3 regions of the Clostridium gasigenes genome follow, and region 3 is predicted to be linked to each of the others. Evidence: riboswitches for the same ligand, from Rfam matches in the RefSeq annotation. Region 3 holds a riboswitch; each other region holds the start of a gene.

Region 1 (2,285 bases), 990 kb from region 3:
TATTTCTATATTATATTTTTCTCCGGGAGCATCAACTTCAACCTTAGCTCTAACTTTTTTGCCGGATAATGCTTTTCCTAAATCAGACTCTATACTTATACACATATTTTGAGGGTCTAAATCCATAGTAGTTACTAGTGTAACAATAGTTTCGTAGTCATCCTCTATAAATTTAATTTTAGCTTTACTATTAATTCCTAATGTTAATTTATTTAAATGCGTATCATCTATTAGAGTTGCTGTTGAAATCATAGTCATTAAATATTGAATTCTATTATCATTTTCTCTATAGTTTGCGCAAGCTTCTTTATATTCTGCGTTTTCTGATCTATCGCCATGTGCAGCAGCTACTAATTTTTCCTTTGATATTTCAGCCCTTTTTACTGTTAATCTATATTCCAATTCTTCTCTTAATTTTTTTATATTTTCTTCTGTTAATTCATTATTCATAAAAATTTAGCCTCCCCTAAAATATATTTCCCTATATATTATATAATATATAGAAAAAAATGAAAGGTATTTAGTTATATTTATTCTACGATATTGATAAAGAGAATTAAGAAGGAAATTAAGAAGGGAATTGATAGCTTTTTACTTGATTCAAATATAGGAAAACTTATGTTTGCTATATTATGAAATACAACATATAATGAACTAGAAGATTTAGATAAGATAGATGATTGGTGTTAAAAGTACTAGTAAAGAGCTAAGCAGCTAAGATTTACTAGAAAAGGAATTATCGACGAAGTTTATAGTCCATGCTTTAAGGCTATTTTCTGATTATATGGATAAAAACTATATAATTGTCACAATTAATTGTGGCGCGCTATTGTTTAATAAATTTGTATATTTGATATATATTGAAGTATTTATACTTCAAGCTTTAAGTCACGGTACTTAAGGCTTTTTTTGAGTAAAAGTATAAAGGATTTACATAAGTAATCTGCAAATAAATAATAGACTAGTATTCTTGATTTTGAGTCTGTTAATTATCTTACGATGACAAATAATTTATAAAGACATGTCTAAAAATTTTTATTAAAAGCATTAGGTATTTAAAAAATAGACTAAAACATTAATTTGTTGTTTTTAAAAAATATCTAAGCAAAGAAACTATATAAAAATTAAGGGGGACATATAAGATGATAATAGGCGTATTAAAAGAAATTAAGTGTGGAGAATCAAGAGTAATAGTAACACCGGTAGAGGCAGAAGAATTAATAAATGATGGACATGAGGTGTTAGTTCAGAAAAATGCAGGGTATATAGCTGGCTTTAATGATGAGGAATATGCAAGAATAGGTGCTAAAATTATAGATAATAGAGAAGATATATATGGTAAATGTGATATGGTATTAAAGGTTAAAGAATTTTTCGAAGAAGAATACCATTTATTAAGAAGTGGACAAATACTGTTTGCATGTATACATCCAGCTTCAAATAGAGAAGAGGTAGATGCATTATTAAGAAATAAAGTTATAGCGTTTACTGCAGAAGATACACATAGATATGGGTCACCTAACTGCGAAGTAGCTGGGAAATTAGGTGCATTAATGGGCGTGCAGTACTTATTAAATAGTAATGGTGGAAAAGGTCAATTAATTAGTGGAATAGCAGGGGCACCAGGCGCAAATGTTATAGTTCTTGGAGCTGGAATAGTTGGAAAAGGAGCTATACAAATATTGTCATCACTTGGAGCACAGGTAACAGTTATGGCTAGAAGTATAGCAACTATGAGAAGTTGTCATGAAATATATCCAGCTAATGTGAGAACAATGTTTTCTAATCAATCAAATATAAAAGCACTTTTACCTACAACAGATTTAGTAGTAAATTGTGTTAAGTGGCCAAAGCATAGAGAAGATAATTTAATAACTAGAGAAATGCTTTCATTAATGAAAAGAGGTTCAGTAATAGTTGATATAAGTGCAGATGTAGGTGGGGCAATTGAAACATATAGACCTACAACTCATGAAGATCCTGTTTATGAAGTAGATGGAATAATTCACTATGGAGTAGATAATATACCAGGAGCTGCGGCGCATACTACATCAATAGCATATGCTGCAAGTGTACTACCTCATATAAGAGCTATTGCAAATAAAGGAGTAAGAGAAGCTTGTAGAAAAGATGGATTTTTGAGAAGAAGCTTAACTGCATATAATGGAATACTTACTCATAAAGAAACAAGCATAATTCAAAATAGAAAATGGAGCACACCAGAAGAAATTCTAGAATTAGATTTGGATAATATAGATTTAGCGCCAATTGCAACTACAATATAA
Region 2 (2,285 bases), 1.5 Mb from region 3:
AAAGAAATAGTAGATTCAAGGGGGAAAGCATATAAAACACCTTGGTTTGGACAATTAATGACTGGGCCACAATTAATAGCATATTTAATTCAAATTAACACCTGGTTAGAAGAATATAAAGTTAAGCTGGTTTAAAAACAAGGCATCTTCAAAAAAATTAAAGCCTAACTAAAATAAATTTAGTTAGGCTTTAATCCTATTATTAATTAAGTTATCTTAAAAAACTATAAATAATGCAATTTAAAAAAATGATTAAAGAAGTGGTTACCTATCCTAATAACTATACATATTATATAAAATGAAAATAAATTTTTAAAAACACAAAAGAAGAGGGTGGTTAATAGGTGAAATGGATTAAGCATAGATTAGAATATTCTCTGAAAAAATGGCAATCTATCTATATAACCTATAAAATATTATTCATTATAGCTATGTTAAGTTTTGGTTTAATAATATTTTCTGTATTTAATCCAGATTTAAAAAATGTTGATAATTTAGTTGCAATTAGAACCATATTTTCTTCTATAATAGGTTTCTTATTAGAAAATTGTAGTCAAAATAAGACGAATTGTAACGAAAAAGTTATGTTTTTTAGAAATTTAGTGGTTGGGATAATATCAATTACTATAACTATAGTAATAATGGTAGGTTATATCTATATAGTTGATATAGATAATGCATCAATGTTATTATTAAAAAACATTTTATTTTCTTGTATAGGCTTTTTAATTAGTGCAAGTAAAAATTGTGGAAAGTAAAACAATAAATGGATGCTGTTTCTAAGATAAAGATTGATTTTTCTGAAAATTATGGTATCATAAATTGTAAAGTATCATATAATAAGATTAAAAGATAATTACCAAGGTAGAGGTGCCATATTTAAAGAGTACTTATTAAGAGCTAGCAAGCTAAGACTAATAAGGAAAGGTAAAATGGCCGAAGAAATAAGTGTTGCAAAAACTTGTTTTTGGGTGTACATATAATATGTGTATGACTGTCACGTAAGTGAAGCGCTAGCGAGGTTTGCTAGGTTTAAATATTTTAATTCAAAGATAAATTCTATTTTATTAATTTTTAGAAAAATAGAACAAATTAAAATTTTAAGCAAAATGCATATAAGCCTTAAATAGTATCTACCACCATGGAATTATTCCATGGTGTTTTATTTTACAAAAAAATAAAGAATAAAAAATAAGGACTTAAGGCATCTTAAAAAATAACGACTTAAGATGATTAAAGTAAAAATTAGGAGGAAAAATCATGAAATTATTTGGGGCAATGGAATGTAAAGAAAATGATTTATACATAGGAGGTGTTAAAGCAGAGAGTTTAGCTAAGGAATTTGGAACACCTCTTTATGTTATGGATGAGCAATTGTTAATAGATACATGCAAAGGATACTACAGAAACTTTAAATGTGAAGAAGGAAATAGAGTAGCATTTGCAGGGAAAGCATTCCTTACAGTAGAAATGTGTAAGCTAATAAATAAAGAAGGGCTATATTTAGATATTGTTTCAGGTGGAGAATTATATACGGCTTATAAAGCTGGATTTCCACTAGAAAAGACTTATTTCCATGGTAACAACAAAACTTTGTCAGAAATGACTTTAGGAGTAGAACTTGGGGTTGGAAGATTTATTGTTGATAATTTATATGAAATGGAAGAGTTAAATAAAATAGCAAAATTAAATAATAAAATTCAAAAAATATATTTAAGATTAACACCGGGAATAGAAGCTCATACTCATGATTACATTAAAACAGGTCAAATAGATTCTAAATTTGGATTTGCGCCAGTTGGAGATACAATAATGAATGCGGTAAAGCATGCTTTATCTTTAGAAAATATAGAACTTGCAGGAGTTCACTGTCATATAGGGTCACAAATATTTGATTTAGAACCATTTGCAGATGCAGCAGAAGTAATGCTTGGATTTATAGATAATATAAGGAAAGAAACAGGTCATTTAATAACAGAATTAGATTTAGGTGGCGGGTTTGCAATTCATTATACTGATGAAGATGAGCCAAGAAGCACTGAAGAATATTGCCAAGTGATTATAAATAAAGTTAATGAAGTATGTGAAAAATTATCACTTGAAAAACCAATATTAACAATAGAGCCAGGTAGATCAATAGTTGGAAATGCAGGTATGACATTATATACAATTGGAGCTATTAAAGAAATAGAAGGTGTTAGAACTTATGTTGCAGTAGATGGTGGAATGACAGATAATATTAGACCAGCACTTTATAGTGCAAAATATGAAGCTTGTATTGCAAA
Region 3 (2,285 bases):
TAGAATGGAATACCCATTAACATCATTATGAAGCCCCACATTACTGTTTCTGCTCCTGATCCATATATTGTCCATATTGTATAAATAAATGCTAATAAGGGCACTATTGATTTCTTTATAAATATCCAAAATGTAAATTCCTTTGAGTCTTTAAACATTAACATAATTTCTGCTGCTGCCGTTAATAAATAAACTGGTAAAAATGATAATGTAGCCAATATTGTAATAAACGTAAATGATGAAACCATCCCTTTTTGATAATTCATAATTAATAATATATTTACTAGTATTGAACTTACTATTAATGAGTTAACTGGCGTGCCATATTTAGGATGTATTTTGCCAAAGAATTTTGGAAAGACGCCATCTTGACCTGCTGCATATGAAATACGAGCAGTTGATAATAACCAACCAATTATTGTACCTAAAATCGATACTACTATTGCTATAGTTAATATCTTGCCTACTGAAGTTCCAAGAACATTAGTCAGTATATCAGTTAAAGGTGCTTGACTTACTGCAAGCTGCTCATTTGACATAGCGCCCATGCTTACAATACTTATTACTAAATAAATCGTTGCTGCAATAATTAATCCATATATTGTGCTCTTTTTAACATTTTTTTCAGGATCCTTTATTTCTCCTGCTGTAACTGTGGCGCTTTCCATTCCTACAAAAGCCCATAAAGTGGCTGTAGCTGCTAATGGTATTGTAGAAAGTCCTTTTCCTTCTGGTAATAGTGGAATTAAATTTGAACTGTCAAAGGCGAAGAATGAAACAATAATAAAAATTGTAAAGAATCCTATTTTAAATACTGTAGCAAAACTTTGAATTTTCCCAGCTTTCTTTACTCCTACTATGTTTATTATGGTAAATGTCCATAATACTACACTTGAAAAAACAATCGCATATATAGGCTTATTTAATGCAGGCATAATTGCCGTACTATAACTTACTAGCGCTACCACGATTGCTGCATTTCCTATCCATGACCCATTCCAATATAGCCATGCACTTAAAAACCCTGCGAATTCCCCAAAGGCTTCTTTTGTATATTTATAGGCTCCTCCTGTACTTGGATACTTGGATCCTAAATTTGCAAAGGATAAAGCTATAGTTATTGATCCTAAAGTTGTTATTATCCATGCTATTATTGTAGCCATTGGTCCCGAAACCTGAGCAAGTGTAGCTGGCAACATAAAAACACCTGATCCTATCATGTTCCCACATACAAGCATAGTTGCCATAAACAGACTGATTTCCTTCTTTAAATTCTTATTTTCCATTTTGTCCTCCTTAAGTTTCAGGTAAAAAAAACAAGCTCAGAGGCTATTCTCTGAGCTTGTATAAATTCTTAAGTAACAAACACAAAGATAGCTCTCCATAAATATTATGGCAGTTTTGCATATATTTTATACAAACCCAACATATAGCCTTAAAACATTAACTATATACTTCGGCAATAATACCTTTCATATTAAATCACAGCGTTTAACTCATTAATATTACTTTTTATCATTGCAACCTCTATCTTTTCCCTATTAAATTGTTTTTTTTCTTATTTTAACATTTTTTTTATAAATGTCAAATATACCGAGTTCTAAAATAACAACTCAAATATTCTTAGGTCTTTTTGATATGCCTAACCTAGCTCATTAATGATATAATATTTTTACAGGAACTTCCCACAGACGAAATTTATTTTCTAATGCTAAGAACCTAATCAAAATCGTAGATTTTACTTATATTCTTATATACTTGAGTTTTTATAATTAATATTCTAAAAGAGAGGTATCTTATGATTAATTTATTAAACAATCTTATAAATAACTTAGGTTATTTAATATTTCTAGCTTTTATTATTTCTAATTTATCTATATTCAAGAATATAATACAAAAAAATGAATTTCAAAAATTTGATCTTATTATATTATCTATAACATTTGCCATTTTTGGGATAGTAGGCACCTATTCTGGTGTAGATGTAAATGGTGCAATAGCTAATACAAGAATCATCGGAATAATGGCTGGTGGTATATTCTGTGGCCCTTTTGTTGGTATTGTATCTGGTCTTATTGCAGGTATTCATAGGTTAACTTATGACATAGGTGGCATAACCTCTATTCCTTGTGCTTTAACTACTATTATTGCAGGCTGTTTTTCTGGTTTTATATATAAAAGATGCTTAAAATATGAAAAATGGTTTTACGGTTTAATTGGAGGAATTATTATTGAGATAATTGAAATTTTTTTAATTTTATTATTATCAAAACCTTATTCTAAGG

The links. A riboswitch is a leader RNA that binds a small molecule or an ion and turns the genes downstream of it on or off. The one in region 3 is predicted to bind lysine.
Region 1: it holds a riboswitch for lysine, as region 3 does, so the genes downstream of both, J1C67_RS11005 (alanine dehydrogenase) here and J1C67_RS15715 (APC family permease) in region 3, are expected to answer to the same signal.
Region 2: it holds a riboswitch for lysine, as region 3 does, so the genes downstream of both, lysA (diaminopimelate decarboxylase) here and J1C67_RS15715 (APC family permease) in region 3, are expected to answer to the same signal.

The regions. Positions count from the first base shown of each region.
Region 1 is NZ_CP071376.1:2,358,779-2,361,063, forward strand. It holds gene J1C67_RS11000 (GreA/GreB family elongation factor) at 1-450, opposite strand, end outside; lysine riboswitch at 666-837, shown strand; gene J1C67_RS11005 (alanine dehydrogenase) at 1,143-2,285, shown strand.
Region 2 is NZ_CP071376.1:1,815,309-1,817,593, forward strand. It holds gene asnB (asparagine synthase (glutamine-hydrolyzing)) at 1-135, shown strand, start outside; gene J1C67_RS08680 (hypothetical protein) at 345-758, shown strand; lysine riboswitch at 858-1,024, shown strand; gene lysA (diaminopimelate decarboxylase) at 1,261-2,285, shown strand, end outside.
Region 3 is NZ_CP071376.1:3,353,770-3,356,054, forward strand. It holds gene J1C67_RS15715 (APC family permease) at 1-1,286, opposite strand, end outside; lysine riboswitch at 1,367-1,538, opposite strand; gene J1C67_RS15720 (LytS/YhcK type 5TM receptor domain-containing protein) at 1,799-2,285, shown strand, end outside.